DNA from 2 places in the Ruegeria sp. CE8 genome. Region 2 is predicted to be linked to the other one. Evidence: riboswitches for the same ligand, from Rfam matches in the RefSeq annotation. Region 2 holds a riboswitch; the other holds the start of a gene.
The links. Region 2 has a riboswitch for cobalamin ahead of ACR0AA_RS13750 (aromatic ring-hydroxylating oxygenase subunit alpha). Riboswitches for the same ligand answer to the same signal wherever they lie in the genome.
Positions count from the first base shown of each region.

Region 1 (5,689 bases), on a different contig from region 2:
GTCCGCGACTTCCTGGAACAGGCCGATGTCTTTTTTCACGAGGTCCATGGTGAACGAGATATCACGCGAGCCGTTCAGGATTACCTGGCTTTCTGTTTCGTGTACGAACGATGTGCCCGACGAGATTTTGATTGCCTCATACGTCGTGTTGAGGTCCATGCCTGCTGCCTTGGCGGTCACCAGTGCTTCGGCACAAGTGATCAGGTTTGCGGTTGCCAGATAGTTCGTCAGGACTTTCAGAACAGACGCGGACCCAAGTTCGCCCGTGTGCAGGATGCGCCGCCCCATCGTCGTCAGGAATGGCAATATTTTGTCAAACGTCGCGCGATCACAGCCGGCAAAGATCGAAATATTACCCGTTGCGGCCCTGTGACAGCCACCGGAAACCGGGCAATCGACAGCAGCACCGCCGCGTTCAATCACCATCGCGCCCAGTCGTTTTACCTCGGCCTCGTCCGTCGTGGACATCTCCATCCAGATCTTGCCGGGGCCAACTTCGGGCAACATTTCCCGCATCACGGCGTCAGAGGCTGCAGGGGAAGGAAGGCAGGTGATGACGGCATCACAATCCCGCATCAGTTGCGCCGGACTTTCGGCTGCTTTGGCACCTTTGGCCACGAAGCTCTGCACCAGATCCGGGTTAAGATCATGGACCGAGAGGTCCACGCCGTTGCGTAGCAGCGATCCCGACAGTTTTGCGCCAACGTTTCCCAATCCGATAAAGCCGACTTTCATGTTTCCCTCCCGAAAGTGTGCGTCTGCGATGCTGTTAACCGAGTATCGGCGTTGCAATTTCAAAAGCAAAACGAATAATAATCCGCTTTATGGCAAAAAATTTTTGGTGATAAATGGACCGGCTTCCAAACCCTGCATGGCTGCGCAGCTTTGAATGCGCCGCTCGGCACCTGAATTTCACCACCACGGCACGGGAACTTGGGCTGACCCAGACAGCCGTATCTCTGCACATTCGATCTCTCGAGGCGGAACTTGGTCAAAACCTGTTCACCAGAAATGCACGACGGCTCGAGTTGACCGAGCTGGGGCAATCCTATGCTTTGACGGTTCGGCGGGCCCTGGGTGACATCGCGCTGTCCACCAACAGTTTGTTTGGTCCTGCGTCCCGACAAACACTCACAGTTCGGGCCGCGATTTCCACGGCAACTTATTGGATTGCCGCTGAACTGCCCGCGTTCAACGCGCAATACCCGGACATTCCCGTTCGGCTGGTATCGCACATCTGGAATGACAGCATCGCGCCAAACGATGTGGATGTCGAAATTCGGATGGGCTACGGCGATTGGCCGGGGGTCATCTCCGAAAAGCTGACCGATGAGAATCTGGTGCCGGTTTGCCGAGTTGGAAAGGCTTACCCAAGCTTGCTGGACCTCCGGCAAGGGCCGCTGATTCACATCCTCGGATACGAGGACAACTGGGCACGCTACTTTCACGCTCATGATATGGAGCCACCCAAGCAAACATCCCTTCATTCGGTCGATACATCCGTCGCCGCATTGCAATTGGTGATGGCCGGTGCAGGCTGCGCGACCATTGTGGAAAGATTCGCTAAAAATTCCATTGCTCAGGGCGCGCCGATAGAAATTGCAGGCCCAGCGATTCCGTTTGCGCAATCGCACTATCTGATCACCGCGCCCGGGCGCACGCGCTCATCCGCCGCAGCGGGTGTGTTTTGTGCCTGGCTGCGTGATCGCCTGGCTGCGGATGCCGCTGACTGACACTGGCTTGTCGCTTTTCCGACCTGCGCGTTTTCTGCATCCTGCTCGCGCTTGACAAGCCCCCTGCCCGTGCCGCATGTCCCTTTCGTTGGTGTCCATCTTCGGATGGATGAAAAGGGAATGTGCAGCGGATCTACCGCCAAGCACAGCCGCCCCCGCGACCGTGACCGGAGAGGGTGCCCAAAGCCACTGGCCCAAAAGGCCGGGAAGGCGGGACATCCGACAGGGCCGAAGCCCTGACATCTGCAAGCCGGGAGACCTGCCAGCGCCCGTAGATGAAACCGGACGGGGTGTTCCGGTGTCGGGTCCATGTCGCAACACGTGGCCCGCATGAAACCCCGTCCCCCACGAAGAGGATTTGGGGGGATGAGAGACATGACCGCGACCGCACCGGTCGAGCTGCTGGTCTGTACCACGTGCCGCCGTGGCCTGCCTGTCGAAGACGACGCGCAACGACCCGGCGCATTGCTGCACAAAGCGCTGGAACAGGCCGACTTGCCCGATGGCATCACTCTGAAAGCCGTTGAATGCCTGTCAAACTGCGATGAGGGTTGCTCCATCGTGCTGCGCGGAGGCCCGGACCGTTGGACCTTTGTCTATGAGCACCTCAACGAAACCGATCATGTCGAGACCATTGTTGACGGTGCAACCAAGTATCTCGCCACGGAAGATGGCCTGGTGAAATGGCGTGAACGCCCCGAACACTTCCGCAAAAATTGTGCGGCCCGTATTCCCCCGATTGGAGCCCTGAAATGAGCAATCTCGAAAAACTCCCCGTCACTGTGATCACCGGCTTTCTGGGCTCGGGCAAGACTACGCTGGTCAAGCACCTGATGCAGAACCCGCAGGGCAAGCGGCTGGCCGTTGTCGTCAATGAATTCGGCGATGTGGGTGTCGATGGCGATATCCTGAAATCCTGCGCCATTCCGGATTGCCCGGCGGAAAACATCATGGAATTGGCTAACGGCTGCATCTGCTGCACCGTGGCCGATGACTTCATCCCCACCATCGAGGCGCTGATGGCACTGGAGCCGCGCCCCGATCACATCCTGATCGAAACCTCCGGCCTCGCGCTGCCAAAACCGCTGTTGAAAGCCTTTGACTGGCCCGATATCCGCTCAAAAATCACCGTGGATGGCGTGATTGCTCTGGCAGATGCCGAGGCTGTAGCTGCTGGGCGTTTTGCGCCAAATGTCGAAGCCGTGGACGCCCAGCGCCTGGCCGACGACTCGATCGATCACGAAACGCCCCTGTCCGAGGTGTTCGAGGACCAGATCTCCTGCGCCGACATCATCCTGCTGACCAAGCCCGATCTGGCCGGCCCCGAAGGCGTGGCCAAAGCCAAGGAGATCATCGCAGCCGAGGCTCCGCGTCCATTACCCGTGGTCGAAGTGCCTGAAGGTGCCGTGGACGTCCGCGTCGTACTAGGCCTTGAGGCCGCCGCCGAGGATGACATGGACGCCCGTCCGTCGCATCACGACGGTCATCACGACCACGAGCATGACGATTTCGAAAGCATCATCGTCGAGTTGCCGGAACAGACCGACCCGACCGCGCTGGTCGCCAATATCGAACGTCTTGCGAACGAGCTGAACATCCTGCGCGTCAAAGGCTATGCCGCAGTTCAGGGCAAACCGATGCGTCTGCTGGTTCAGGCTGTAGGTGCCCGTGTACGTCACCAATACGACCGCCCATGGGAACCCGGCGAAGAGCGCCGCTCGCGTCTGGTCGTGATCGCCGAGCATGACGACATCAAAGAGGCCGCAATCCGCGATATTCTCGTGGGTGTAGCCGAGGCCGCCGAGTAAGCCATGCACGTCGTCTTCCGCGAAAGCCACGGGTTAGAAGAAACCGAGACCCCAACCGATCTGGGCCAGAGCCCGGCGGATCTGGTGGTGCTGTCCTTTTCGGACAGCGACCTCGGCGCTTTCGCAGCAGGCTGGCACCGCGGTGGCGGCCCCGAGGGGCAGATGCCCACGATGCGGCTGGCCAACCTGACGGCACTCAAGCACCCGCTGTCCGTCGACACCTATCTCGAGCAGACGCTTAACGGGGCCAAAGGCATTCTGATCCGTCTGATCGGTGGCGTACCCTACTGGTCTTACGGCCTGCAGCAGGTTCTTTCGCTGGCTCAGGCCAAAGGCATCGCCCTCGCCGTTCTGCCAGCCGACGGGCGGGAAGACCCACGGCTTGACGACTATTCGACGCTGCCTGTCTCGACCCTGAGGCGGCTGGCGCATCTTTGCGACACCGGCGGAGAAGTTGCTGCGCAAGCTGCTTTGGCACAAATGGCTCTGGCGGCTGGGCTTTATGCCGGGCCGGTGATGGGCGCAAAAACCCTGCCGGAATGTGGCGCGTGGTGCCCGGATCGTGGCGTCATCCCGGTGGACAAGGCGTTCTCGGGCGACGCGAAGCGCATCCTTGTGAGCTTCTATCGGGCCTACTTGACCTCGGCGGATACCGCGCCAGTCGCAGCCCTGATCCGCAACTTGCGGAACCGTGGTCTGGACGCGGTTGGGCTGTTCGCGCCATCTTTGAAAGCCCCTGCAGCAGCCGACTGGCTGCGCGAACAGATCGTTGACCTGAGCCCATCCGCGATCATCAACGCCACCTCATTCTCGGGCAAGGGCGCGTCTGGAACCTCTCCGCTCGATGTGGCAGGTGTGCCGGTGTTTCAGGTTGCTCTGGCGACCTCGCGCCGCAAAGCATGGGCTGAGGCGGAGCGAGGCCTGTCCCCCGCCGACCTTGCCATGCATGTGGTGCTGCCCGAAGTGGACGGTCGGATTTCGGCCGGGATCGCCTCTTTTAAAGAGCCCGGGAAACGCGATCCGCACTTGGAGTATTCCCGTTTTGCCCACCGGGCTGAGCCTGAACGGATCGAAGCGATTATCGATCGTGTGACTGGTTGGCTGAACCTGAACGAAAAGCCAAAGTCCGACCAAATCCCGGCGTTGGTGCTGTCCACTTATCCAGGCAAGGATTGGCAGATGGCCCATGCAGTCGGCCTCGATGCGCTGGCCTCGGCCGAGGCGATGCTGGCCGATCTGCAGTGCGAAGGTTATGACACCGCCCCGGCAGAGCCGATTGCGGATGTTTTGTTGGACGCCCAAATTTCGTGGCCGCTGCGGGATTACCTCAGCGCGCTAGCTGACCTGCCGGTCCAATTGCGAACCGATCTGCAAACCGTCTGGGGCAAGCCCGAAGACGACCCGAGTTTTGCGAATGGCGCATTCCACTTCACCGCGGTACGTCGGGGCAAAGCGTTGGTCGCGCTGCAACCCGAACGCGGCACGCCCGAGTTGCGCGATGACGATTATCACGACCTGTCGCGCACCCCGCGCCACAGCTATGTCGCCTTTTACATGTGGCTGCGAAAAGACCTTGGTGCCGATGCGCTGATCCATATCGGGGCCCACGGAACGCTGGAATGGCTGCCAGGCAAGTCGGTCGCCCTGTCCAACGAATGCTGGCCCGAAGCGCTGATCCGCGATCTGCCTGTGATCTACCCCTTCATCGTCAATGACCCCGGCGAGGCCGCTCAGGCCAAGCGCCGGATAGGGGCGGTCACGCTGGGTCACATCCCGCCCCCGATGAAAGAAAGCGGCACGCCGGATCGGATGGTGCGGCTTGAATCGCTGTTGGATGAGTTCTCGAACGCCGACGGGCTTGACCCCAAACGCCGCGACCGCCTGCAAGAGGATATCCGCGACGAGGCGCAGGCCATCGGGCTGGAGACTGATCTTGGCCTTGACCAGGCCACCTGCTCCGCCGAGGCAATCACCCGCATCGACCGATTTGTCTGCGACATAAAGGAAAGCCAATTCGGCGACGGCCTACATATCTTTGGCCGCGTGCCAGAGGTGACGGGCAATTTCGACCCTGCGCCCTCGGCCCATGCCGAACGCAGCGCCCTGATCGATGCACTGGCCGGGAAACGGATCGAGGCCGGACCATCG
Region 1 covers NZ_JBQFRP010000001.1:62,602-68,290, reverse strand. The annotation lists gene ACR0AA_RS00325 (NAD(P)-dependent oxidoreductase) at 1-735, opposite strand, end outside; gene ACR0AA_RS00320 (LysR substrate-binding domain-containing protein) at 849-1,733, shown strand; cobalamin riboswitch at 1,806-2,014, shown strand; gene ACR0AA_RS00315 (DUF1636 family protein) at 2,109-2,489, shown strand; gene cobW (cobalamin biosynthesis protein CobW) at 2,486-3,541, shown strand; gene cobN (cobaltochelatase subunit CobN) at 3,545-5,689, shown strand, end outside.
Region 1: linked by a shared signal. The riboswitch ahead of ACR0AA_RS00315 (DUF1636 family protein) and the one ahead of ACR0AA_RS13750 (aromatic ring-hydroxylating oxygenase subunit alpha) in region 2 are both predicted to bind cobalamin.

Region 2 (5,689 bases):
GATCGGGGCACGGCAACTACCCTGCCCCGGTCGGCCCCTAGGGTTCTCCGCTGCCAATTTCTTCACGACGTTTAGCGATATAGGCGTCCAGCTCTTCGCGTATCGCCGAATCCATTTCCGGGGCCTGATATTCACGCAATGCCTGCTGCCAGATGTCTGTCGCCCGTTGAAGTGCATCTTTTGCCCCGGCGGCCTCCCAGCTCTCGTAGTTCTGCCAATCTGACAGCATAGGCTTGTAAAACGCGGTCTCATACCGGGCCATCGTGTGTTCGGTGCCAAAGAAGTGGCCACCGGTAGGCACTGAACTGATCGTATCAAAACCCAGTTCGGCGGCATCGAACTTCATCGGCTTGAGAAACTCCATCATGTTCTGGATGATTTCGACGTCCATTATGAATTTTTCGTAGGAGGCCGTCAGGCCGCCTTCGAGCCAGCCCGCCGCGTGGTAAACGATGTTCGCGCCGCCCAGGACTGCGCCCCAGGTTGCCATCATCGTCTCATATGCGGCCTGCAGGTCGACCACATTCGACGCATTGGCGTTCGAAGTCCGATATGGAATGCCATATCGCCGCGCCAGTTGACCGCCCACGATGTTGGCCTTGGCGTTCTCCGGCGTGCCAAAGGCCGGGGCACCGGATTTCATGTCTACGTTGGACGTGAACGAACCATACATGACCGGCGAACCGGGGCTGACCAGTTGGGTCAGCACAACACCAAACAGAGCCTCGGCATTCTGCTGCGCCAGCGCTGCTGGCAAGGTAACCGGAGTCATCGCCCCCATAAGGGTGAACGGCGTCACCGTTACCGGCTGACCGTATTCCGCCATCGCAATCAATCCATCCCCCATTGCATCGTCGAAGAGACGTGGCGAGTTGACCGAGATGATGGTGATCACACCGGGATCGCCGCGCATCTCTTCGGGTTTTTGCCCGCGCGAGATCGCCATCATGTTGATCCCATCCATCGCCCGCCCCCGCCCGATGGCGGTGCAGTGAAAGCTCAGGTCGCTAAACGTCAGATTGGCGTTATAGGTATCCAAGTGGCGGTTGTTAGCAGGCATCTCGATGGGTGCCATCACCTGGTTTCCGATCAGGTGTATCGCATTGAAATGATGGGCTAGCCGAATGAAATTACAGTAATCTTCGTAGTTACCCTGTCGTCGCCCGTTGATACAGTCGTGAACGTTCGGAGGCCCCGCCACCAGCCCAAAATTCACATGATTGCCGCCCAGCGTGATCTGCTTGGCGCGATTGCGCGAGGTCAGAGTGAATTCGCGAGGAACTGTTTTGAGAGCTTCCGTAACAATGCTCTCATCCATGCGGATTGTCTTTGTGTCCCGGTCAACGATAGCTCCGGCGCGCTCGAAAATATCCATAACGTTGTCGCCCATGACGCGGATACCCGCCTCGGACAGGATCCGCATTGAAGTCGCGTGCAACTGGTCCATCTGGTCAGGATTCAGCAACTCGAACGGCGGGTACTCATTGCGGATCTGTTGCCACGGCAACTGATCGACACCCGCTGCGCTGCGGCCAGATTTACCGCGCCGTCCGCCTCCGCGTCTTTCTCGTGCCATGTTTTGTCTGCCCCCGTTTCCGATTCTGGATGTAGCTGAAATGCGCCCAGCTGTGCGGTTCTGCACTTTCTAAACGTACCAACCGCAGAAGCCCTGTTTTGCCACTTAGCGACGCATTCATGTCGAAAAGAGAGCATGAGGATTTCTCACGCCTGGGCGAAAAAATTCCCGGGGCATTGGGTCGGGAATTTTTGCAGCTTAGCCGCCGCAACCTGTCGCATTTGAAACCTGCGAGGTGTCGCGATTGGACAAGATGCCTCACCGCAGCCTTTCCTATGCAGGTCATTAGCCGCTGGGAGAAACCCGATAATGATGAACCTGCCCCACCTTACGTTCCTACGGTCATTCGAGGCTTCTGCGCGACACCTGAGTTTCACCAGTGCCGCCGAAGAGCTGAACTGCACACAATCCGCGGTCAGCAACCATGTGCGTTCGCTCGAGGAGTTCATCCAACGCCCGTTGTTTGTACGCCACCCCCGCTCTCTGTCACTTACAGACGTCGGAGAAGCCTATTTGCCGTCTGTGCGACACGCTCTGCAAGAAATCGACGTCGCAACCCGATCCGTCAGCCAACGCCCGCACACGCGAAAAGTGGTCGTTTCTTGCCCGTTCAGCCTTGCGGAAAGTTGGCTGCCAGACGTGATCCGCGAATTCAACGCGGCTCACCCCGATATTGATCTGACTGTGCACGGGACAGTCTGGACCGACGTCGAAAACAGCGTTTCCGATGTCTCGATCACGATCCATCATGTCGACGAAGCGACCGCAGATATGAAACGGCTGTGGGAGGAAAAATTGACGGTCGTCTGCGCGCCGGGTTTTACAGTGAATGGAAAGCCGCTGCGCGATCCGGAACAGCTACGGCATGCCCGCCTGATCCATATTCTTGGTCGGCCAGCCTATTGGGAACTTGTAGGCAAATACTTCGACCTGACCGACCTGAACCTGAACGAGGGCCAGCGAACAAACGCCTCCAATCTGGCAATGGAATTGGCGGTGCGGTCCCTGGGCTGTGTCGTTTTGCCAAAATCTCTTACCCGTTCTTATGTGGAACGCGGAGTGTTGATCGAACCCTTCAAAATCGATCTGACCAGCCCATGGGCTTATTATTTCACGGCCAAGGACAAGCTTCCAACACCATCCGTCCAACTGTTTCGGAATTGGTTGTCGAAAGCTGCCGCTGACGAAAAGTGGTCCGATCGCGACATATCGAAAGCCTGAAAACCAAGTTTCGAAATGTCTGTTTTGGAAGCGGAATTGTCGCAAGTATTTCAGCGCAAAAACGGGTCGGAAATATCCTGTGCCTGTGAGGTGCCGCTGTTTGATTCTCAGGCAGCGGAGAATTGGGAAGCCGGTGAGATTCCGGCACTGCCCCCGCAACGGTAAAGAAGGTCAGGTACGGCAATCAACCACTGGGACGAGGATCCCGGGAAGGTGCCGATACCGGGCGAAGGCCCCTTCCAAGTCCGGAAACCAGCCTCGCAGATAAGTCAAACCGCGGGTGGCGGTGGGGGCGCATGTTTCGGACGTGATCCTCGCACGGCTCCGGACGGCTCTCCCTTGCCATCTGCCCAAGCAATGCCGCGGGGCGCGGCAGGAGAGCCAGAAGTGAGCATTATTCAAACCCTGTTGGCACGTCGAAACCCTGGTTATGCGCTGGAACAGGCGTTTTACACCGATCCCGAGGTTTTCCAGGCTGACCTCGAATCCATTCACTACCGTGATTGGCTGTTTGCCATTCCCGCCTGCGAACTGGAAAAGCCTGGCAGCTATGTCACCCATAATGTCGGAGCTTACCGCGTCATCATAGTGCGTGGCGCGGACAACCAGATACGGGCTTTTCACAACACCTGCCGCCATCGCGGATCGGTCATCTGCAAGGCCGCAAAGGGACATGCGCCCAAGCTGGTTTGCCCTTACCACCAGTGGACATATGAACTTGACGGATCCTTGCTATGGGCCCGCGACATGGGGCCGGACTTTGACCCAAAGCAACACGGATTGAAGACGGTTCACTGCCGCGAACTGGCCGGCCTCGTTTACATCTGTCTGGCCGATGAAGCGCCAGATTTCGATACATTTGCAGAACTTGCGCGTCCCTATCTGGAACCGCATGACTTGGCCAATGCGAAAGTTGCCTTTGAGAGTTCCATCATTGAAAAAGGTAATTGGAAGCTCGTTTGGGAAAACAACCGCGAATGTTACCACTGTGGTGGCAACCACCCGGCGCTATGTCGAACGTTCCCTGATGATCCGGCCGTGACCGGAATAGAAGGCGGCGAAACCCCAACCCATATGCAAGCGCATTTTGACCGCTGCGAAGCTGCAGGCATGCCCTCTCAGTTCTACCTGCATGGTGACGGGCAATACCGCTTGGCGCGGATGCCGCTGAAAGAAGGCGCGCAAAGCTATACGATGGATGGAAAATCGGCCGTGCGCCGCTGGTTGGGTCGTTCGCCGTTCCCAGATGCTGGTTCGCTCTTGAAGTTCCACTATCCGACCACATGGAACCACTTTTTGGCCGACCACTCTATCGTTTTCCGGGTCACTCCGATCAGTCCCACGGAAACTGAGGTCACCACGAAATGGCTGATCCACAAGGACGCCGTCGAAGGGGTCGATTATGACCTGAAACGCCTGACCGAAGTCTGGACCGCCACCAATGACGAAGACCGTCAGGTGGTCGAGGATAATCAGCAAGGCATCAACAGCCCGGCCTATGTGCCCGGCCCCTATTCGCCTTCGCAGGAATCCGGAGTTCTGCAATTCGTCGATTGGTATTGCAACACTCTGGCTGCCCGACTGGCACCGGACGCCATGGCTGCGGAGTAACGGCAATGAAAGACCTTAGCCCCTCAACACCATTGATCTGGCAAGACAGTGAAACACTGGAATGCGTCTCGGTCGTGCCAGAGATGCCAAATACCGCCAGCTTTACGTTTCGAGCACCCTCCGGTGCGATGTTCGCTTACCAGCCCGGGCAGTTTCTAACGTTGGAAATCCCTGCCCCGGGTCAACCTGGCGGTGTCGTTCATCGTACCTATACGATATCCTCCTCACCCTCTCGTCCCAGATCCATCACGATCACCGCGAAAGCGCAGCCTGACAGTATCGGCACACGCTGGATGTTGGATAACCTTCAACCTGGCATGAGGGTAAAGGCGCTGGGTCCTGCAGGCTTGTTCACCAACGGCGAGAGTAGCGCGCGAAAATACCTCTTCATTTCAGCAGGCTCTGGCATCACCCCAATGATGTCCATGACAACCTGCATGTGGGACGAAGGCCGCAATCTGGACATCGTTTTCATCAACTGCGCCAAACGTCCATCCGAGATCATTTTTCGCCAGCGACTTGAGCAGATGGCCAGCCGAACGCACGGCCTGGATTTGAAGTTCGTAGTGGAAGAGGCCGATCCCTACCGGCCCTGGACAGGCTATCAGGGCCAATTCAATCAGCTGATGCTCGGACTTATGGCCCCGGACTATCTGGATCGCGAGGTCTATTGTTGCGGTCCGGAACCCTTCATGCAAGCCGTGCGGGATGCGCTGACGGGCCTTGGTTTTGACTTGGAGCACTACCATCAGGAAAGCTTCGGTGCGCCCATTGAGACTGAGGCTGATCTGCCCGATCTGGATGACGTCATCCCCGATGAAGAGGCTAGCGCAGAAATTCACTTTGCAAGCTCGGGTGTCACCGCCAAGGTAGCCGAAACCGACACCGTGCTGGCAGCGGCACGTTCTGTTGGCCTCAACATTCCGTCAGGTTGCACCTTCGGCGTCTGCGGTACTTGCAAGGTCAGAAAAACTGCGGGCGAGGTTCACATGGTCCACAATGGCGGGATTTCAGAGGATGACATCGAGGCCGGCTTTATCCTTGCCTGTTGCTCCAACCCAATCGGCAAAGTCGAAGTCGAAGTTTGAAAAACGCGGAAGGCGCACCCCTTACGCCTTCCGTTTTACCCTCTTCGACCGGGTTTCAGACCCTGTACTGGCGCTGCCAGCCAAGCAGGCTGAAACACGCAAACAAGATAGCCGCCACGCAAACGATGGACGGGCCAGCCGGCGTGTCAAAGACATAAGCCGCCCGCAGCCCGGCCACAGCAGAGGTCGCGCC
Region 2 covers NZ_JBQFRP010000007.1:217,448-223,136, forward strand. The annotation lists gene ACR0AA_RS13740 (trimethylamine methyltransferase family protein) at 38-1,576, opposite strand; gene ACR0AA_RS13745 (LysR substrate-binding domain-containing protein) at 1,886-2,797, shown strand; cobalamin riboswitch at 2,869-3,072, shown strand; gene ACR0AA_RS13750 (aromatic ring-hydroxylating oxygenase subunit alpha) at 3,185-4,408, shown strand; gene ACR0AA_RS13755 (FAD-binding oxidoreductase) at 4,414-5,496, shown strand; gene ACR0AA_RS13760 (metal ABC transporter permease) at 5,552-5,689, opposite strand, start outside.